Regions from separate parts of the Streptomyces sp. NPDC059917 genome, predicted to be linked through region 2. Evidence: riboswitches for the same ligand, from Rfam matches in the RefSeq annotation. Region 2 holds a riboswitch; each other region holds the start of a gene.
What was found. Region 2 has a riboswitch for cobalamin ahead of ACFWAR_RS11865 (DUF4430 domain-containing protein). Riboswitches for the same ligand answer to the same signal wherever they lie in the genome.

Region 1 (7,159 bases), on a different contig from region 2:
CGCGGCCCGGGCGTCGGCGACGTCGATCGTGGAGCAGTCGACGAACAGGGTGCCGGGCCGGGCCGCCGCGAGGAGGCCCTCCTCCCGGTAGAGGGAGAGGACGTGGCGGCCCGCGGGGAGCATCGTGATGACGACGTCCGCCTCGGCCGCGGCCCGGACCGCCGAGGGCGCGGCCTCCACCCCCGCCGCCGCCGCGGCGGCCAGGGACTCGGGCACCAGGTCGAATCCGATGACCCGGTGTCCCGCCCCGACCAGCTGGGCGGCCATCGGGCCGCCCATGTGCCCGAGCCCGATGAATGCGACGGTCGTGCTCACCACGGCACCTCCTGAGGGGAGTCGGTCACGGCGAGGCGCAGTTCGCGCTCGCCGAGCGGGGCGAAGAACCGGGCCACGTCGGCGGCACCGACCTCGGCGAGCGAGGCAGGGCTCCAGCGCGGCGCGCGGTCCTTGTCGATCACCTGCGCGCGGATGCCCTCCACCAGATCGGGGCTGCTCAGGGCCGCGCAGGAGACCCGGTACTCCTGTTCCAGGACCCGTTCCAGCGGGCCCAGCGTCCGGGCGCGGCGCAGCGCGGCCAGGGTCACCTTCAACGCCGTGGGCGACTTCGTCAGGAGCAGGTCGGCCGCTTCCTTCGCCTCCGGTGCGCCGCTGGCGCGCAGCCGGTCCAGGATCTCCTCCACGGTGTCCGCCGCGTAGCAGTGGTCGATCCACTCCCGCCGGGCGCGGAGCACTCCGCCGGGCGCGGGCACGACGTACCGCTCCAGCACCTCGTGCACGTCGGTGTGGGCGAGGTCCGTGGCCAGCTGCGGCAGCAGCGCCGCGGGGACGAAGTGGTCGGCGAGCCCGCACAGCAGCGCGTCGGCCGCGTCGACCGGCGTGCCGGTGAGGGCGAGGTGGGTGCCCAGCTCGCCGGGCGCCAGCGTCAGGAGGTAGGTGCCGCCGACGTCGGGGACGAAGCCGATGCCGGTCTCGGGCATGGCCACGCGGGAGCGTTCGGTGACGATGCGGACGCTGCCGTGGGCGGAGATCCCGACGCCGCCGCCCATCACGATGCCGTCCATCAGGGCGACGTACGGCTTGGGGTAGCGGGCGATCCGGGCGTTGAGCCGGTACTCGTCGCGCCAGAAGTCCGCCGAGGCGGTGGAGCCGCTGCGGGCGTCCTCGTGGATGGAGCGGATGTCGCCGCCCGCGCACAGGCCGCGCTCGCCGGCGCCGCGCAGCACGACGGCCGCGACGGCCGGATCGTGCTCCCACGCGGTCAGCGCCGCGTCGATGCGCAGGGCCATGGCGTGGGTGAGCGCGTTCAGGGCCCGGGGACGGTTCAAGGTCACGTACCCGGCCCGCCCCTCGGTGTGCAGGAGGACGTGATCGGCGCCTTCGGCGGCGGTGGGGCTCATCGCAGGGCCTCCGTGAGTCCGCGGGCGACGATGATGCGCATGACCTCGTTCGTTCCTTCCAGGATCTGGTGCACCCGCAGGTCGCGGAGGATCTTCTCGATCCCGTACTCGCTGAGGTAGCCGTACCCGCCGTGCAGTTGCAGGGCCCGGTCCACGACGGAGTAGCCGGTGTCGGTGGCGAACCGCTTGGCCATCGCGCACAGTTGGGGGGCCAACGGATCACCCTGGTCCAGCGAGGCGGCCGCCTGGCGGACCAGCGCGCGCGCCGCGGCCAGCTCGGTGGCCATGTCGGCGAGCCGGAACTGCAGCGCCTGCGCGTCCAACAGCCGGGCCCCGAAGGCCTCCCGGTCGGCCAGGTACGCCAGGCTGCGGTCCAGTGCGCTCTGCGCACCGCCCAACGAGCAGGCGGCGATGCCCAGACGGCCGCCGTTCAGGCCGTTCATGGCGATGCGGAAACCGTCGCCCTCGGCGCCGAGCCGTCGGTCGGCGGGCACGCGGACGGCGTCGAGGACCACCTGCCGGGTGGGCTGGGCGTTCCAGCCCATCTTGCGCTCGTTGGGGCCGAAGGAGACGCCGGGGTCGTCGCGTTCGACCACGAAGGCGGAGATCCCGCCCGGACCCTCACCGCCGGTGCGCGCCATGACGACGTACACCTCGGCGGCGCCCGCACCCGAGATGAACTGCTTGACCCCGCTCAGGACGTAGTCGTCGCCCACCCGTTCGGCCCGGGTGCGCAGCGCGGCGGCGTCCGACCCGGCGCCCGGTTCGGTCAGGCAGTAGCTGCCGAGCGAGCGGGCCGAGCACAGGGCGGGGAGCCACCGGTCGCGCTGGACGCGGTCGCCGTAGCGGTCGATCATCCAGGCGACCATGTTGTGGATGGACAGGTATCCGGCGATGGAGGGGCACCCGGTGGCGAGGGCCTCGAAGACGAGGACGCCGTCGGCGCGGCTCAGGCCCGAACCGCCGTGCTCCTCGCGGACGTAGACGCCGCCGAGTCCGAGGTCGGCCGCCTTGCGGAGCACGTCCACCGGGAAGTGCTTGTCCTGGTCCCAGCCGACGGCGTACGGACCGAGCTGCTCCTGCGCGAAGTCGAGCGTGACCTCGGCGAGGGCGAGCTGATCGGGGGTCAGTGTGGTGGTCACCGGCTCAGCCCATCGTCGGGATGGTGAAGCTCGCGCCCTCCTTGGCCCCGGAGGGCCAGCGCGAGGTGACGGTCTTGGTACGGGTGTAGAAGCGGATCGAGTCGGGGCCGTGCTGGCCCAGGTCGCCGAAGCCGGACCGCTTCCAGCCGCCGAAGGTGTGGTAGGCGACGGGGACCGGGATGGGCACGTTGACGCCGACCATGCCGGCGCCGACGCGGCGGGTGAAGTCGCGGGCGGTGTCCCCGTCGCGGGTGAAGATCGCGACGCCGTTGCCGTACGGGTGCTCGGTGGGCAGCCGCAGTGCCTCCTCGTAGTCCGCCGCACGGGCGACGCACAGCACCGGGCCGAAGATCTCCTCGCGGTAGATCCGCATCCGCGGGGTGACGCGGTCGAAGAGGGAGGCCCCGGCGAAGAAGCCGTTCTCGTGCCCGGGCAGGGTGAACCCGCGCCCGTCGACGACGAGTTCGGCGCCCTCGTTGACCCCGATGTCGACGTAGCGCCGGACCCGGTCCAGCGCGTCCCGGCTGACCAGCGGGCCGAAGTCGGCGTCGGCGTCGTCGGAGCGGCCGATCCGCAGGGTGGCGATGCGCTCCCCCAGGCGGGCGACCAGCGCGTCGGCGGTCTCCTCGCCGACGGGGACGGCGACGGCGATCGCCATGCAGCGCTCACCGGCCGAGCCGTAGCCCGCCCCGATGAGGGCGTCGACGGCCTGGTCGAGATCGGCGTCCGGCATCACGATCATGTGGTTCTTGGCGCCGCCGAAGCACTGGGCGCGCTTGCCGTGGGCGGCGGCGGTGGCGTAGATGTGCGCGGCGATCGGCGTGGAGCCGACGAAGCCCAGCGCCTGCACCCGGGGGTCCGTCAGCAGCGTGTCGACCGCCTCCTTGCCGCCGTTGACCACGTTGAACACGCCGGGCGGCAGCCCCGCTTCGAGGAACAGCTCGGCGAGGCGCAGGGGTACGGAGGGGTCCCGCTCCGAGGGCTTGAGGACGAAGGCGTTGCCGCAGGCGAGCGCGGGGGCGGCCTTCCACAGCGGGATCATCGCGGGGAAGTTGAAGGGGGTGATGCCCGCGACGACGCCGAGCGGTGAGCGCAGGGAGTGCACGTCGATGCCGCTCCCGGCGTTGTCGGTGAACTCGCCCTTGAGGAGGTGGGGGATGCCCGCGGCGAACTCGACCACCTCCAGGCCGCGTTGGATGTCGCCGTGGGCGTCGGCGACGGTCTTGCCGTGTTCGGCCGACAGCAGTCGGGCCAGTGACTCCCTTTCGCCCGCGATCAGTTGCAGGAAGCGCAGCAGTACACGGGCGCGGCGCTGCGGGTTCCACTCGCCCCACTCGCGCTGCGCCGCCTCGGCGTCGGCGATGGCGGCCTCGGTGTCGGCGCGTCCGGCGAGCGGGACCCGGGCCTGGACGGCGCCGGTGTTGGGGTCGTGGACGTCGGCGAAGAGGCCGGACGTGCCGGTGGTGTGCTTTCCGCCGATGAAATGGGTGAGTTCGCGGACCATGGGAGCCTGCTCTCGTCAGGTGAGGATCCGGGGACGGCACGGCGCACCGGCGACCGGACCCGGTTCGGGTCCGTCGCGTGGGGTGCCGTGGGACAGGGCTGCCGGGGGCGGCCCGAGAGCTAGAGCGCGGGGGTCGCCGCTCGCTCCGCCGGATCACCAGGGTCGTGGGTACGGACCGGTGCCATGCGTGTCTGCTCCATCCTCGTGGACAACACGGAACGTTCCGCGGCCGGTAACCTGACTCCCGGATCACCGCGTGCCGTCCGCCTCGCCGACGTGACAGCGTCAGTGGCGTGTGGAGGGCAGCACACTCCCCGGTCACAGTGGCGGGACCGTGCCGGATTCACACCGGCTTCCCTGCACCGCGGACCTTGTGCCACGAACATATAGTTGGACGTCCTAGTAAGTCCACCCCCGCCGCCCCCGCCACGCCCACCGGCCCGGGCGGGCGACCGGCCCGCTCAATCGCCCTCGGTGACGACCGGGTAGGGCACGAAGGTGCTGCTGTTCTCGTCCACCGCGAGCGTTCGCCCGAGCGGGGGAGCGGCGCGCTGGGGGCATTCGAGGCGTTCGCAGAGGCGGCAGCCCATGCCGATCGGCGTGGCGGCCGAGGCGTTGGCGAGGTCGAGCCCGTCGGAGTAGACCAGGCGGGAGGCGTGCCGGATCTCGCACCCGAGGCCGATCGCGAAGGTCTTGCCGGGCTCGCCCCAACCGCCGCGGTGCCGGGTGACGGCCCGGGCGGTCCACAGGTGGCGCGCGCCGTCGGGCATGGCGGCGATCTGGACGTGGATGCGGCCGGGGGCGGCGAAGGCCTCGTAGACGTTCCACAGCGGGCAGGTGCCGCCCGCCCGGGAGAAGTGGAAGCCGGTGGCGGACTGCCGCTTGGACATGTTCCCGGCCCGGTCGACGCGGACGAAGGAGAACGGGACGCCCCGCAGGCGCGGCCGCTGGAGGGTGCTGAGGCGGTGGCAGACCGTCTCGTAACCCAGGCCGAAGCGCACGGTGAGCTTCTCGATGTCGTAGCGCTCCTCCTCGGCCGCCGCGTGGAAGGCCGGGTACGGGAGCACCAGCGCCGCGGCGAAGTAGTTCGCGATGCCGATGCGGGCCAGCGACCAAGCGGCCGAGCCCGCCTCGAAGTCCTCCGAGGCGAGGGCGGACAGACCCGCCCCGTGTTCGAGGAGCGCGAGCTGGGTGGCCATGCGGAACGCCTGCTGCCCGGGGAGCAGGCGCGGCGACAGGTGCAGGGTCCGCCGCGCGGGGTCGTAGCGGTGCAGCCGGTCGGCGTCCGGGGCCAGGCGTACGCCGTGCCGCTCGGCCAGCCGGTCCGCGAGGGCGGGCAGTACGCCGCCGGGGCGGATGCCGATCGCCTTCGCCAGGGCCTCGGCCGCGAGATCGGTGTCGTGGAGGTAGTTCTGGCGGCGGTAGAAGAACTCGCGGATCTCCTCGTGCGGCGGCCGGGGTCCGCCGACGGTCCCCCCGGCCCTGCCGTCCGCGGCGTCCGCGAGCCGCTCCGTCAGGGCCACGTTGCGCCGCCCCAGGTCGAGCAGGACCCCGGCGAGGGCCGGCAACCGCTGGACCAGCTCGGCCAGTTCGGAGGCCGAGACCCGGGCGGCCGTGATGTCGTCGGCCAGGGCCTCGCGCAGGTCCGCGAGGGTGCGCGCGCCGTCCCGCTCCGCGAAGAAGCCCGGATCGACGCCGAAGGCCTCCGTGAGCCGGAGCAGCACGGGCACCGTGAGCGGGCGGGAGTCGTGCTCCATCTGGTTCAGGTAGCTGGGGGAGATCTCCAGTCGGCGCGCCAACTCGGCCTGGCTGAGCCGCCGCTCCTCGCGCAGCCGCCGCAGCCGCGCCCCCGCGTAGGTCTTGCCCATCGTGCCCCCCGTCGCACCTACCAGTGAGTAGGAAGGTGAGTGTAGGCGCCGCCGCGGACCGCGCACCCTTCGCAACCTTGGCAATCGCGGCGGAGAAGATGCGCAGAACCTGGCATGCGGCCACGGTTGATGGCACTCGGTGCCACTGTCAGAGTCGGACTGCGGCCAGGAAAGCCCGCCGATGCGCCCGATGGGCGGGGAAGGCGGACCGCGCCGCACGGTGTGCAGGGTGCACCGAGTGTCACCCGGTGACGCGTCGATGTCTCATTCGCACCTTTCACATGTCCACTTTTTGACGTGAACTCAAGGGGAGACGGCCATGGCCGCGCAGCAGGCTCAGGATCAGGCTCGGGCTCAGGCGGGAACGACGACGGCGGCGGCCCGGGAACTGGCGCGGCGGTGGGCCGACGACCCCCGCTGGGCGGGCATCGAGCGGACCCACTCCGCCGAGGACGTCGTCCGACTCTCCGGCAGCGTCCGCGAGGAGCACACCCTGGCCCGGCGCGGCGCCGAGCGGCTGTGGCGCCAGCTGCACGAGCAGGACTACATCCACGCCCTGGGCGCCCTCACCGGCGGCCAGGCCGTCCAGCAGGTCCGGGCCGGACTCCAGGCGATCTACCTGTCCGGCTGGCAGGTCGCGGCCGATGCCAACCAGGCCGGCCACACCTACCCCGACCAGAGCCTGTACCCGGTCAACTCGGTGCCCCAGGTGGTCCGTCGGATCAACAACGCCCTGCTGCGCGCCGACCAGATCGCCACCGCCGAGGGCGGCGCGGACACCACCGACTGGCTGGCCCCGATCGTGGCGGACGCGGAAGCCGGTTTCGGTGGCCCCCTCAACGCCTTCGAGCTGACCAAGGCCATGATCGCGGCGGGCGCGGCGGGCATCCACTACGAGGACCAGCTGGCCTCCGAGAAGAAGTGCGGCCACCTCGGCGGCAAGGTGCTCGTCCCCACCGCCCAGCACGTCCGCACCCTGAACGCGGCCCGCCTGGCCGCCGACATCGCGGACACCCCGACCCTGATCATCGCCCGTACCGACGCCCTCGCGGCCACCCTGCTGACCAGCGACGTCGACGAGCGCGACGCCGAGTTCTGCACGGGCGAGCGCACCGCCGAGGGCTTCTACCGCGTCCGGGGCGGCATGGCCCCGGTCATCGCCCGCGGCCTCGCCTACGCCCCGTACGCGGACCTGATCTGGGTGGAGACGGGCACCCCGGACCTGGCGCAGGCCCGCGAGTTCGCCGA
Region 2 (7,159 bases):
AAGCGGGGTGGCCGCCGGGCGGCGGGGAACGGGACCACGCGACCCCTATGCGTGACCTGTGACATGTGAAATATTACCTGCGCCCCGGCCGAACTCCCAGAAAGGTCAGCCACGTTGCGCAGACTCGTCGCGGCAGGAGCGGCGATAGCCCTCGCCCTCCTCGCCACCCCCGCGCTCTCCCCCACCGCGCTCGCCGCGGTCCCACCCGCCCCCGGACCACGGATCACCGCCGCCGAGCAGGCGGCCGCCCCGCCGCCCGCACCCCTGGAACTCCAGCGCCAGGCCCTGCGCCGCCAGGCCCTCGAAGAGATCGCGGCGGGCCCCGGCGCCGGGGCCGGAGCCCTGCGGGCCGAGCCGGACGGCACCCTCCCGCGCACCGCCAAGGTCGGCAAGCGCTACGTGGAGCTGGCCCAGGAGCGCAAGGACAAGGTGTTCGTGATCCTGGCCGAGTTCGGCGACCAGGTGGACACCACCACGCAGTACGAGGGCAAGCCGCGCTTCGGCGGCACGCCCGGCCCCCGGCACAACACCATCCCCAAGCCCGGCGCCAGCGACAACCACACCCTGTGGCGCAAGGACTTCAGCCAGGCCTCCTACCAGCAGCAGTTCTTCTCCGACGCCCCCGGCGCGGTCAGCCTGCGCTCCTACTACGGCCTCCAGTCCTCCGGCCGCTACGACATGGACGGCAAGGTCAGCGGCTGGGTCAAGCTCCCCTGGAACGAGGCCCGCTACGGCACGGACAACTGCGCCGAGCCCGGCCAGTGCCGCACCAACTGGGACCTGGTCCGCGACGCCACCGACGCCTGGTACCGGGGCGAGGTCGCCAAGGGGCGCACGGCGGCCCAGATCAAGGCCGAGCTGGCCGAGTACGACGTGTGGGACCGCTACGACGCCGACCACGACGGCAACTTCAACGAGCCCGACGGCTACCTCGACCACCTCGTCATCGTGCACGCCGGCAAGGACCAGACCTGGGGCGGCGGCGCCCAGGGCAAGGACGCCGTCTGGGCGCACCGCTGGTTCGCGTACTACGACCAGGCCGGCACCGCGGGCCCCGCGGGCAACAAGGCGGGCGGCACCCCGGTCGGCGACACCGGGATCTGGGCGGGCGACTACCTGACCGGCGGCGAGAACAGCGGGGTCGGGCTCTTCGCCCACGAGTTCGGCCACGACCTGGGCCTGCCCGACATGTACAGCTCGGACGGGGACAACAGCGTCAACTTCTGGTCGCTGATGTCCTCGGCCTCCTACCTCGGCAAGGGCCGGGGCACCACCGGCGCCTTCCCCGGGGACCTGGACGCCTGGAGCAAGCTCCAGTTGGGCTGGCTCGAGTACACCGAGGCCGACGCGGGCCGCAGGACCAAGGCCGTCCTCGGCGTCTCCGGCTACAACACCGATGATCCACAGGCCCTGTTGGTGCACCTGCCGCCCTCGGTGACCCGTACCGAGCTGGCCGATCCCTACGAGGGCGCGGCCCAGTGGTGGAGCGGCACCGGCGACTTCATGGACAACACGCTCACGCGCACGGTCGACCTCACCGGGGTCCCGGCGGGCGCGCCCGCCCGGCTCGACGCCCGGGTCTGGTACGACGTGGAGAAGGACTTCGACTTCCTGACCGTGGAGGCCTCCACCGACGGCGGGACCACCTGGGCGGCGCTGCCCGGCACAATCGGCGGCGCCGCGATCCCCGCCAAGGGGATCTCCGGCACCTCGGGCGGCTGGGCCGAACTCGGCGTGCCGCTGGGCGCCTTCGCGGGCAGGAGCGTCTCGCTGCGGCTGCGGGTGACCTCGGACAGCAACACCCACGGCAAGGGCGTGGCCTTCGACGACCTGCGGATCACCGCGGACGGCCGCGAGCTGCTGCGCGACGGCGCGGAGCAGGGGGCGAACGGCTGGACGGCGATCAAGTGGTCGCGCACCGAGGGCCGTTACGGAACCGAGCAGCACCCGCGCGCCTACGTGGTGGAGAACCGGCGCTACACCGGCTTCGGCGAGTACCTCAGGACGGGACCGTACAACTTCGGGCAGGGCGACGACTCCGTGGAGTTCTACCCCTACCAGCAGGGCGTGTTGATCTGGCTGTGGGACACCGCGTACAGCGACAACACCACCAAGGCCCACCCCGGCGGGGGCCTGCTGCTGCCGGTCGACGCCCGGCCCGAGGCGCTGCGGTTCACCGACGGATCGCTCGTCAACGCGCGGGCGCAGACCTTCGACGCGACCTTCTCGCTGCGGCCGAGCGACCGGATCGTGCTGCACAAGGCGGGGACGCCGCTGGTGGTGCCCGCGCGGCCGGGCGTGTCCGTCTTCGACGACCGGCACGGCAGTTACTGGAACGCCGATCTGCCGCAGGTCGGGGTGAAGGTGCCGGACACCGGGACCCGGATCGCGGTGGTCAAGGAGGCCTCGGGCGGGGCGTTGACCACCGTGCAGGTGAGCCCCTCGCCCTGACCCGGCGTGCCCCTATGATGACCCCGATAACTTCATGCGTGCGTGACCAGGGGAAGCCGGTGCGAATCCGGCGCTGACCTGCAACCGTGTGCGGCCCGCCGCCCCTCGGGGCGGCGGGCCGCGAGTCGGAGCACCTGCCACGGCACGCCGAAAGCTTCCACTGTCATGGACTACAGCGCGAAGAAAGGCACCCCGCCATGCGCAGCATGCTCATACGCCGTACCGCCGTCACCGCCGCCGCCCTCGGGCTGGCACTGACGGCCGCCGCTCCGGCCGTCGCCCACACGACCGCCGCCCGCACCAACGCCCCGGTCCTGGTGCGGCTCACCGTGCAGGGCCCCGACGGCAACCTCTTCAAGGGCCTGGTGCTGACCAAGGGGCACGAGGTGACGACCGCGACCGGCGGCACCCACAAGTGCGACGGCACCAACGGCGCGCAGAACCCGAGCCCGGTCCCCACGCCCACCGCCGCCCTCGACGACGCGGCCCGCCAGCGCCACTTCGGCTGGGACGGCACCTGGTACGCGTCGTTCGACGACTTCTCCGTGGACACCGTCAAGAACGTCTCCGGCGGGGGCGCGGCGTACTGGAACATCTCGGTGAACGGGGTCTCCACCCCGGTCGGCGGCTGCCAGTTCAAGATCAAGACGGGTGACGAGGTCGCCTTCACCTGGACCTCCTTCTAGCGGTGGGCCACGGGGATTCCTTCGGCGCGGGAAGCGGTCGGTTTTGCCGGGTACTCCCGGTCAGGGGTGTCGGTTACCATCCGAGCTACCTCAACCGACCTCTGTAGCCCCAGAGTTGGTCCGCACCGCCAAGGAATCCCCGTGATCAGCTTCGAGAACGTCAGTGTGAAGTACGACGACGCGCCCCGATCAGTGCTGCGGGACGTGAACCTGACCGTCGAGGAAGGCGAGTTGTGCCTGGTCGTCGGGCGCACCGGCGTCGGCAAGTCGACCCTGCTGGGCACGGTCAACGGACTGGTCCCGCACTTCACCGGCGGCACCCTGTACGGCCGGGTGACCGTCGGTGGCCGGGACACGGCCGAGCATCCACCGCGCGAACTCGTCGACCTGGTCGGCGTGGTGGGCCAGGATCCGCTCGACGGCTTCGTCACCGACACCGTCGAGGAGGAGCTGGCCTACGCGATGGGACAGCTCTCCGTGGACGCGGCGGTGCGGCGCGGGCGGATCGAGGAGACCCTCGCCCTGCTGGACCTGACCGGGCTGCGCCACCGGCCGCTGCACGAGCTCTCCGGCGGCCAGCAGCAGCGCGTGGCCATCGGTTCCGTCCTGACCGCGCACCCCCGGGTGCTGGTGCTGGACGAGCCGACCTCCGCCCTGGACCCGGCGGCGGCCGAGGAGGTGCTGGCGGTCGTCACCCGCCTGGTGCGCGACCTGCGGATGACGGTGCTGCTCTGCGAGCACCGGCTGGAGCGGGTCGCGCAGTACGCGGACCGGGTGATCCACCTGCCCGGTGACGGGACCGTGGTGTCCGGGCGGCCCGCCGACGTCTTCCGTACGTCGACGGTCGCGCCGCCCGTGGTCGAGCTGGGGCGGCTCGCGGGCTGGTCCCCGCTGCCGCTGTCGGACCGGGAGGCGCGCCCGGCCGCGGCCCCGCTGCGGGCCCGGCTGGCCGGGCGGGTACCGGCGCCGGTGCGCCCCGCCGCGCCGACGGGCGGGGGCGAAGCCCTGCGGGCCGACGGGCTGACCGTGACGCACATGGGGCTGCCCGCGGTGCACGAGGTGGACCTGGTGCTGCGCGCCGGGGAGGTCACCGCCCTGATGGGACCCGGCGGCTGCGGCAAGTCCTCGCTGCTCCACGCCCTGCACGGGTCGGGGCCGCGGCGCTCCGGCACGGTGACGGTCGGCGGCGAGGGCGGCCGGGACCCGGGGACCCTTCCGGCCGCCGAGGTCCGGCACCTGGTCGCGATGGTCACCCAGACGCCGACCGACCTGCTGAGCCGGGTGACCGTACGCCAGGAACTCGGCCAGGCGGACGCGGAGTCGGCGGCCTCCGGCGCGAGACCCGCGCGGGAGCTGCTGGACCTGCTGGCGCCCGGGGTCGACGACGCCATGCACCCGCGGGACCTCTCCGAGGGCCAGAAGCTGGCCCTCGTCCTGGCCGTCCGGCTCGCCGCGACGCCGGGGGTGCTGCTGCTGGACGAGCCGACGCGCGGCCTGGACCACCGCGCCAAGGCGGCGCTGATCCGGATCGTCGACGAGCTGGCGGCTCGGGGCACGGCGGTGCTGATCGCCACGCACGACGTGGAGTTCGCCGTGCGGGCGGCCGACCGGGCGGTGCTGATGGCGCGGGGCGAGATCCTCGCGGACGGCCCGGCCGCCGAGGCGCTGGCGGCCTCGAAGACCTTCGCCCCCCAGGTCGCCCGGATCCTGGCCCCCCTGCCCTGCCTGACCGTGGAGCAGGTCGCGGGGATGCTGGACGGTCCGTGACCCGGCGGGCCGGACCGGCCGTCCGCGCGGGCGGCCCTGCGGCGGGCGGTCAGCCGCGCGGCACCACGCTCGCCAGCACGGCGGGCAGCGGGTACCAGTCGGCCGAGACCACGGAGGCGTGGTACTGCCCGGCGAGCAGGGCGACCCGGTCGCGGGCCTGCGCCTCGGTGGGCCGGGTGCCGTCGATGGCGGGCGCGACGCCCTGCGCGTCGGTGGCGATCAGCAGGTAGTGGTTGCGGTCGTACCAACCGGTGTCGACGGCGGGCGCGGTGTAGGCGCTCGCGTCCCCGTCGAAGACCACGAACCAGGGGCGCAGCGTGGCATCGGCGTAGCGCGTGCGGGGATCACCGGCCTCCGCCCGGTGCACCGCGGGGAAGGCGGCGGCCTGGCCGAGCCGTCCGGCGGCGGCCAGGGTGCGCAGGTGGGTGGCGTACTCGCGGTCGGTCCAGAGGGTGTCGGCGCCGTTGCCCTCCTCCACGGTGCCCGGGATCAGCTCGATCAGGAACTTCCCGGCGAGGTCGGAGCGGTTCGGCCAGGCTCCGGCGCGCGCGGCGCTGTCCAGGTCGGGGTGGCCGGCGGCCAGGTCGCCGGGCCGGTAGAGCGCGTCGCCCAGGCGCGCGCCGAGCAGTGCGTCGAGGTCGGCCGGGCCGCGGCCCAGGTTCGCGGCGAAGCCGTCCTTGAGTTCCATCTTGAGGATGATCGGGCGGTGGCCGGGGTGCGCGTCGTGCCAGCTGCGCAGGTCGGCGAGGCAGCCCGCGAGGTTCTGGTTGCGGGACTTGGTGCGCAGTTGGGCGGGGGTGGTGGCGTTCTCGCAGTTGTTGTCGTTGCCGATCGGATTGCTGTGGGAGACCCGCCAGGAGCTGCCGAAGAAGTTGGTCCACACGTCGAGTTCGAGCATCGCGGCGCCGGAGTCCAACGCATCCGCGAAGTAGGGGTACTTGGCCTTCTCGTAGGCGTTGTGCACCCCGACGCCGGTGGATCCGGCGAAGGGCAGGCCGGCGCCGGGGACCGCGGTCGGCGCGGGGGCGGCGCCGGCCGCGGCCGGGGTGAGGGCGAGGACGGCGACGAGGGCGGCGGTGACGACGGCGGCCGTCCGGTTGCGGGCATTCATGGGCTTCTCCCCTACGGGTCCAGCCGACGCCGGTGCGGCGGCAAGTCGGCTGGAGAGTAAGGGAGTTGGGTGAAGAACGGGAGGACCGCGGGTGACCCGGGGGTGGCCCGGGGCGCGCCCCGCCTCAGGGGCAGGTGACCGTCCAGGTCACCTTGACGTGCCCGTCGTCGTCCCCGTAGAAGTCGCTGGTCCGGGTGCCGGGACGGTCGGTGTAGGGGTCCCAGGCGACCGTGCCCCGGGCGACCAGGTCATCGGCCGAGGAGGCGTCGTGGTCCCAGAGGTACACGCCGACCTCCAGCGGGGCCGGGCCGCCGTACGCCGCGCCCGTGCCGACCTGTTGGTAGAAGTAGGGATCGGGATCGGTGCGGGCGCCCTTGTTGGGGAAGGTGGACGGATCGGATGCCGACCGCGACCAGGGGGTGGCGCGGACGCCGTCGGCGGCGCGGACGGTGAGGGAGCCGTAGAGCGCGGGGCGGGTCGTGCCGTCGTCGAAGTACGTCAGCTCGGCCGCGTCCACGCGCACCCGGCACGGCGCCACCCCCGCGGCGGGGGTGACCGTGTAGGTGACGGTGGCCTCGCCGCCGTCCACGCCGAGGAACCGGGCGGTGCGGCGGCCGAAGCCGAGCGAGGGGTCCCAGTGGATCCGGCCCGCGGCCATCACGTCGTCGTTGTTGCCCGCGGTGCGGTCGGCGTCGGTGAGGTAGGCGGTGACGGTGGCCCCGTCGGTGAACACCTGGCTCCGGGCCGCGTCGTCGAGTCCGAACCAGGGGTCGTGGGCGGGGAAGGCGGTGGCGCCGGACCGGTCGCGGTGCCACAGGGAGCGGTCGACCCCGTCCGTGGTGAGGGTCAACCCGTCGTACAGCTCCGGGCCGCTCTCGCCGGAGGAGGTGAAGCGCGCCTCGTCGACGGTGATCCTGAACGGTCCGGTCCGCAGCTCCACCGGGTGCGCGGGATCGATCGAGAACTCCTCGACGATGCGTCGGCGCACCCAGTCGTCGTCGAGCAGGCCGAAGTGCGAGGGGCAGCCGCTGTCGCCCTCCGGGAGGACGTGGTTGACGGCGCCCGCGAGTTCGGTGGAGCGCGGGGCCCGGCTGTCGCCCGGCGGGATCTGCTGGTCGCAGGCGGAGCTGAAGGTGGTGTAGCG
Region 3 (7,159 bases), on a different contig from region 2:
GGGTTGGGGCTGGAGACGGTCCTGCTCCTGTGCCACTACGGATTCACCGTGCGCGGCTTCAACCGCCTCCAGCTGGAGACCCTCGCCGACAACGCCGCGATGATCGGCGCCGCCGAGAGCGCCGGCTTCACCCGCGAGGGAACCCTGCGCAAGTCCGGCTGGGTGGACGGCGCCTTCGTCGACGAGGTGATCCTCGGCCTGCTCGCCGAGGAGTGGCCCGGGCTCAACCTGCCGAGCGCTCCGCCTGCAAGCGCTCGATGAGCGCGTGCAGGACCGCCCGGTTCGGCAGCTCGCTCGCCTTGCTGTGGAGCGACTCCTTCCCGTCCACGTCCCGCACGGCCACCCTCGACCCCGGGTTCTCCACGAAGGCGTCGAAGTCGTCCCAGGTGACCGTGCGGGCGTCCCGGTGGATGCCGGTGGCATCGACCGAGAGCGGCCCGAACTCCACGGCCCGGCCGGAGCGGACCGTCTCCAGGGCGGCGGGCAGCAGGTGCGCCATGATCCGGGCGGACGCCTCGGCCATGAGCGCGTCGCCCTCCGCGATCCCGCTGAGCATCACCTCGAAGTCGCCGTCGCCGTCCCGGGAGAAGTGCATCTTCGTGCCGTGCGACCGGGTGGGCTCCACGCCGTCCGCGGTCACCTTCATCGGCGGCTGGTAGAGACCGACCTCGTAGGAGGAGACCTCGCTCCAGAGCAGGGCCCGCTGCTTGCGGCCCGCCCGCCCGAGCAGCCCGTTCTCGTACAACTCGACCTCGTCGTACGGTTCGATGTTGATGGTCCACATGCTGTGGCGCCAGATCCACAGGAACGCCGCCCCGCCGAGGACCAGGGGCAGGAGCGCGAGGAAGGGCGGTTTGCCCGCCACGAGCATGCCCAGGCTGACCATCGCGAAGAAGAACACCACCGCGCCCACGCTGAGGTTCACGGACCTGCGTCGGCGCGCCCTGGACGGACCGCTGCCGGAACCCGCCGCGAAGGTCCTCTCGTGCCTGCCCAAGGCCGCCGGTACGTCCTGATCACTCATCACGTCCCCCTCCATGTACGCCTGTTGGCGATCGGGCGACCATTGTGGAGGCAGACGCCCGCGCCCGGAGACGGAAACGGAAACCGCGTCAGAGGCGGTGGACCCGCTCCTGTTCCAGCGCGAGCGGATAGCGCCCGGCGGCCAGGATCCGCAGCCCCGGCGCGCGGGCGAGCAGGGCCCGGAGCCAGTTCAGGGCCTCGGGGGTGAGCCGGTCGGAGCCGTCCAGGACGAGCAGCATGTCCCGCTCCGCGAGCCACGAGGCGGCGTTGGCCGACCCGCGCGGCAGGTAGGGGATCCCCGGTACGGTGCCCAGCGCACCGACCAACTCGCGGACCCCGGAGGCGTATTCGAGGGTGACGACGGCCACCCCGTCGCAGAAGTTGGAGGTCAGGCGCCGGGCCATCTCCCGCACCAGCAGGCTCCGCGGAGCGCCGAATCCTCCCGTCACCGTCAGCACCCGCCCCCGCCGGACGGCGGTGAGCAGCCGGGACAACTCGGCGGAGGTCGCCGGCAGCGTCCCCGTGCACCCCGGTTGCCGTTCCTGTCTCCCGTTCGGATCCCCCATCGGCACGATGCCCCCCATTGCATGCGTGGCCCAGCGCGGCGCCAGGGTTGATTCGAGCCGCGTGCGGTCGATTATGCGCCAGTTGTGCCGTAAGGCCAGGGGAATTTCGCATTCCGTACCGGGTGTTGACCGTCCCCCGGCCGTCGAGACGCTCTGCGTAGTCGGCGTGGTCCCCGTGACGTACGTGCCCGGCCCGACCGGAGGGGGAACGGTTGTCCGGATGTCGGGAATCGGCTCTACTGCTGTGCAGCCCCGGACACGGGCACGTTCCGGAAAGGGGACCAGGATGAGTGCGCAGCGACCGGGCCGACCCTTATCGCACCGGCGCCGACCGGGCCCGCGCGGCGGCCGGATGCTGCTGGCCGCGCTCGTCGCGGGCTTCCTCCTCGTCGGGGTGTTCGCGGCGACGGGCCTCGCCTGGGACCCCTTCTCCGCGGGTGACCGCCGCGGCCGCTCGGCCCCCGACATCGGCGCGCCCTGGTCCGTCGGACCCGGGGACCGCGGCGGCTCTCCCGGTGCTCCGGGGAGCGCGGCCCCCGACGCGAGCCCGGACCCCGACGCGTCCAAGGGCGCGGGCGCCGGGGGCGCGGCGGACGGCGGCGGACGGCCCGCCGGGGCCCTGCCCTTCGACCTGCCGGACGCCACCGCGCTGCGCGCCGGCAAGAAGCTGGTCTTCGCCCACTACTTCACCCCCTACCCGCTCTCCCTCGACAACGCGAGCGCGGACGGCGACTACTACACCCGCAACTACCTCGCCCCGGCGGGGGAGAACGGCAAGCACGAGCGCTACGGCGGGCTGCTGCGCGACCGGCCGTTGCCCGTGCCGCCCCAACAGGGCGACTGGGAGCTGGCCAACCTCCGCCAGGAGGTGCGCACGGCCCGCGCCGCCGGGATCGACGGCTTCACCCTCGACCTGCTCTCCCTCTCCGGCCCCAACTGGGACCGCGCCAACCTCCTCATGGAGGCGGCCCGTTCGGTCGACCCCGCCTTCAAGATCATGCTGATGCCGGACATGACCTCCCTCAAGACCGACGACCCGGCCGTGCTCGCGACCGCGCTCGCCGCCCTCGCCGCGGCGCCCGCCGCGCACCGCCTGGGCGACGGTCGGCTGGTCGTCTCCCCCTTCAAGGCCGAGGAGAAGGACGTCGCCTGGTGGAGCCGGGTGATCGACCTGCTGAGGTCGAAGCACGGCATCCGCACCGCGTTCGTCCCGCTCTTCCTCGACTTCGCCGCGCACGGCGCGCGGTTCGCGCCCATCAGCTACGGGTTCTCCGAGTGGGGCAGCCGCAGCTACGTCGGCCAGGACGGCGCGGCCGACGACGTCCGGCGCGCGCACGAGGCGGGCAAGATCTGGATGCAGCCGGTCTCCGTCCAGGACGCCCGCCCCAACCAGGGGATCTACGACGAGGCCGGGAACACCGCCACCCTGCGCTCCACCTGGACGCACGCCATCGACGACGGCGCCGACTGGGTGCAGCTGACCACCTGGAACGACTACTCGGAGGGCAGCCAGTTCGCCCCCTCCCTGCACAACGGCCACACCTACCTGGACATCTCCTCCTACTACCTGACCCGGTTCAAGACGGGCTCCTGGCCGCGGATCGTCCGGGACACGCTCTACCTGACCTCGCGCACCCAGTTCGCCGCGGCCGACCCGACCGGGACCCAGTCCCTGGTGATGTCCCTGCGCAAGGGCAGCGCCGCGCCTCGGGACGCGGTGGAGGTGCTCAGCTTCCTGACCGCCCCGGCCACCGTCCGTACCGCGACCGGCGGGGACGCGGACGCCTACGAGGCCCCCGCCGGAGTCCGGTCGCACCTGCTGGAGCTGCGCTCCGGCACCAGCTCGGCCCGGGCGGTCCGCGACGGGGTCACCTCGACCTCGGTCGAGCTGTCGTACCCGGTGGACCGCACGGTCGCGGTCCAGGACCTCCAGTACTACGGGGCGACCAGCGGCCGCACGTCACCGTAGGGACTTTGGGACCCTCTCCCGGGACGAAGGTCACCCAATATCTTGTGGTCGCGCTGGGCGGTCATATCCATATGTAGTGTTGGCCCTGCCGGTTCGGCGGGGCCACGCTCATGTCCGCCCCGACCGAGGCAACAGGGAACCCGATGCGAATCCGGGACTGCCCCGCAACGGTGAGCGCACGCCCTTCCCCCGACGGGGACGGGGCGCCGCGCGAGTCCGACACCTGCCGGCCAACGAACCACACTTCCGTGCCGAGCCTCGTGGGAGGGCTGCCGTGACCGCTGCCGTAGACGCCGTGGAGACCGTGACCGAATACCTGGAGCGCCGGGACTGGAGGGTCAACGCCAACGCCAACCAGGGCTACTCGCTCGGCGGCCTGATCCTGAACGCGGCGGGCAAGGTGACGGCGAACTACTGGCTGGAGCGCGTCTACCCGGCCGAGATCGCCGCCGCCCACCGCGAGGGCGACTTCCACATCCACGACCTGGACATGCTCTCCGGCTACTGCGCGGGCTGGTCCCTGCGCACCCTGCTGACCGAGGGGTTCAACGGGGTCCCCGGCCAGATCGACTCCGGCCCGCCCCGGCACCTGTCCTCGGCCGTCGGCCAGATCGTCAACTTCCTCGGCACCCTCCAGAACGAATGGGCGGGCGCCCAGGCCTTCTCCTCCTTCGACACCTACCTCGCCCCCTACGTCCGCCTCGACGCGATGACGTACGCCCAGGTCAGGCAGTGTGTCCAGGAGCTGGTGCACAATCTGAACGTGCCCTCGCGCTGGGGCACCCAGACCCCCTTCACCAACCTCACCTTCGACTGGACCTGCCCCGAGGACCTGCGCGATCAGGTCCCCGTGATCGGCGGGGTCGAAGCGGACTTCACCTACGGCGAGCTCCAGCACGAGATGGACCTGATCAACCGGGCCTACATCGAGGTCATGACGGAGGGCGACGCCACCGGCCGGGTCTTCACCTTCCCGATCCCCACCTACAACATCACCCGGGACTTCCCCTGGGAGAGCGAGAACGCCGAGCGGCTCTTCGCGATGACCGCCAAGTACGGGCTCCCCTACTTCCAGAACTTCATCAACTCCGAGCTGTCCCCGCACATGATCCGCTCGATGTGCTGCCGCCTCCAGCTCGACCTCACCGAGCTGCTCAAGCGCGGCAACGGCCTCTTCGGCAGCGCCGAACAGACCGGCTCCCTCGGCGTGGTCACGCTCAACTGCGCCCGCCTCGGCCACCTGCACGCGGGCGACGAGGACGCCCTGATGGCCGCCGTGGACCGGCTGTGCGAGCTGGCCAAGGACAGCCTGGAGCTGAAGCGGATCACCGTCCAGGACCTGATCGACGGCGGACTGTTCCCCTACACCAAGCGCTACTTGGGCACCCTGCGCAACCACTTCTCGACCATCGGGGTCAACGGGATCAACGAGATGATCCGCAACTTCTCCGGGGACGCGGACGACATCACCACCGAGGCCGGGCACGCGCTGGCCGTCCGCCTGCTGGACCGCGTCCGCGCCCGCATGGTGGAGTTCCAGGAGCGCACCGGGAACCTCTACAACCTGGAGGCCACCCCGGCCGAAGGGACGACGTACCGCTTCGCCAAGGAGGACCGGCGGCGGTACCCCGAGATCCTCCAGGCGGGCACGGACGCCAACCCCTACTACACCAACTCCTCGCAGCTGCCCGTCGGGTGGACCGACGACCCCTTCGAGGCGCTGGAGCGGCAGGACGAACTCCAGGCCAAGTACACCGGCGGCACGGTCCTGCACCTCTACATGACGGAGCGGATCCCCACCGCCGAGGCCTGCCGGTCCCTGGTGCGCCGCTCCCTGGAGCGCTTCCGGCTGCCCTACCTCACGGTCACCCCGACCTTCTCGATCTGCGCCGAACACGGCTACCTCGCGGGGGAGCAGCCCAACTGCCCGCACTGCGGAGCCGATTGCGAGGTGTGGACGCGGGTCATGGGCTACCACCGGCCGGTGTCCTCCTTCAACATCGGCAAGAAGGGCGAGCACGCCGAGCGCGTCCACTTCCGGCACGTCGGCGGAGCGCCGGGATCCGACACCGGCGCGGGCACGGGCGCAGGAGCGGGAGCCGGGGCGTGATCCGGATCGGCGGCTGGTCGCGGCTGTCCACCTGCGACTGGCCGGGCAAGCTGACCAGCACCGTCTTCTGCCAGGGCTGCCCCTGGCGGTGCGGCTACTGCCACAACCCCGACCTGCTCTCCCCGCTCGCCCCCGCCGCCATCGGCTGGGACGAGGTGCTGCGCCACCTCGCGCGGCGCACCGGCCTGCTCGACGGCGTGGTCTTCTCCGGAGGCGAACCCCTGCTCCAGCGCGACCTGGCCGAGGCGATCCGCGAGGCCCGCGCGCTGGGCCACCAGGTGGGCCTGCACACCGGCGGGGCCTTCCCGCGCCGCTTCGCCCGGCTGCTGGAGGAGGGCCTGCTGGACTGGGTCGGCTTCGACGTGAAGGCCCCGCCCGGCCGTTACGAGCGGGTCACCGGCATCGGTCACGCGGCGGCCTCGGCCGAGGCGAGCCTGCGCCTCCTGCTCGCCTCCGGCGTCCCGCACCAACTGCGCACCACCGTCGATCCGGCGCACCTGGACGCACGGGCCCTGGCGGATCTCGACGGCTGGTTGGCCGAACTCGGCGCCGGGAGTTCGGTCCGCCAGGTGATGCGGCCGTCCGCCGTGGCGTAATTGGCCCTACCGGATCATGCGGTCGCCCCCGCATGATCCGTCGGGGCAGCACCACCGCTGCCACCCGCCGCGCCGCACACCCCGGAGGCACCCGTGACCGAGCCCATCACCCCGTCGGCCTTCCCCGGCGGGGCCGGACTCTTCCGCCTGGACCCGGACATCGCCCACCTCAACCACGGTTCCTTCGGCGCCGTGCCGATACCCGTGCAGGACGCCCACCAGGCCCTGCGCGAGGAGATGCACGCCGATCCCGACACCTTCTTCGTCGGCGTGGGCGACCGGGTGGCCGCCGCCCGGGCCAGGATCGCCGCCCACCTCGACCCGGCCGCCGACCCGGAGGGCATGTCCTTCATCTCCAACGCCACCGAGGGCGCCAACCTGGCCCTGGACGCCCTGCGGCTCGCCGACGGCGAGGAGATCCTGGTCACCGACCACGGCTACGGCACCGTCGTCGAGGCCGCCGCCCGCCGCGCCCCGCTCAACCGCGTCGCCCTCGACCCGGACCTGCCCGACGAGGACGCCGTGCGCGAAGCCGTACTGGCCGGCCTCACCCCGCGCACCAAGGCCGCCGTCCTGGACCACATCAGCTCGCCCACCGCCCGGCTGATCGCCTCCCCGCGGCTGCTCGCCGACCTCGCCGAGCGCGGGATCACCACCATCGTCGACGGCGCGCACGCCCTCGGCATGCTCCCCGAGCCGCTCGCCGCAGGGGCCGACTTCTGGTTCGGCAACCTGCACAAGTGGGGCTACGCGCCCTCGGGCAGCGCGATCCTCTCGATCGCGGACCCGGCGCACCGGGAGCGGATCCGGCCCCTGGTCCGCTCCTGGGAGGACCACCTGGGCTACCCGCGCTCCGTGGAGGGCCGGGCCACCGTCGACTACACCGGCTGGCTCG

Region 1: it holds a riboswitch for cobalamin, as region 2 does, so the genes downstream of both, ACFWAR_RS05260 (CoA-acylating methylmalonate-semialdehyde dehydrogenase) here and ACFWAR_RS11865 (DUF4430 domain-containing protein) in region 2, are expected to answer to the same signal.
Region 3: it holds a riboswitch for cobalamin, as region 2 does, so the genes downstream of both, ACFWAR_RS32275 (ribonucleoside triphosphate reductase) here and ACFWAR_RS11865 (DUF4430 domain-containing protein) in region 2, are expected to answer to the same signal.

What each region holds. Positions count from the first base shown of each region.
Region 1 is NZ_JBHWLC010000006.1:3,074-10,232, reverse strand. It holds gene mmsB (3-hydroxyisobutyrate dehydrogenase) at 1-315, opposite strand, end outside; gene ACFWAR_RS05270 (enoyl-CoA hydratase/isomerase family protein) at 312-1,397, opposite strand; gene ACFWAR_RS05265 (acyl-CoA dehydrogenase family protein) at 1,394-2,539, opposite strand; gene ACFWAR_RS05260 (CoA-acylating methylmalonate-semialdehyde dehydrogenase) at 2,544-4,043, opposite strand; cobalamin riboswitch at 4,253-4,439, opposite strand; gene ACFWAR_RS05255 (short-chain fatty acyl-CoA regulator family protein) at 4,505-5,911, opposite strand; gene aceA (isocitrate lyase) at 6,231-7,159, shown strand, end outside.
Region 2 is NZ_JBHWLC010000016.1:2,218-9,376, forward strand. It holds gene ACFWAR_RS11860 (immune inhibitor A domain-containing protein) at 115-2,451, shown strand; cobalamin riboswitch at 2,459-2,608, shown strand; gene ACFWAR_RS11865 (DUF4430 domain-containing protein) at 2,649-3,137, shown strand; gene ACFWAR_RS11870 (ABC transporter ATP-binding protein) at 3,279-4,904, shown strand; gene ACFWAR_RS11875 (phosphatidylinositol-specific phospholipase C domain-containing protein) at 4,954-6,015, opposite strand; gene ACFWAR_RS11880 (esterase/lipase family protein) at 6,140-7,159, opposite strand, start outside.
Region 3 is NZ_JBHWLC010000079.1:10,278-17,436, reverse strand. It holds gene ACFWAR_RS32295 (GNAT family N-acetyltransferase) at 1-261, shown strand, start outside; gene ACFWAR_RS32290 (DUF6585 family protein) at 224-1,024, opposite strand; gene ACFWAR_RS32285 (hypothetical protein) at 1,113-1,589, opposite strand; gene ACFWAR_RS32280 (glycoside hydrolase family 71 protein) at 1,876-3,558, shown strand; cobalamin riboswitch at 3,631-3,804, shown strand; gene ACFWAR_RS32275 (ribonucleoside triphosphate reductase) at 3,833-5,668, shown strand; gene ACFWAR_RS32270 (anaerobic ribonucleoside-triphosphate reductase activating protein) at 5,665-6,264, shown strand; gene ACFWAR_RS32265 (aminotransferase class V-fold PLP-dependent enzyme) at 6,358-7,159, shown strand, end outside.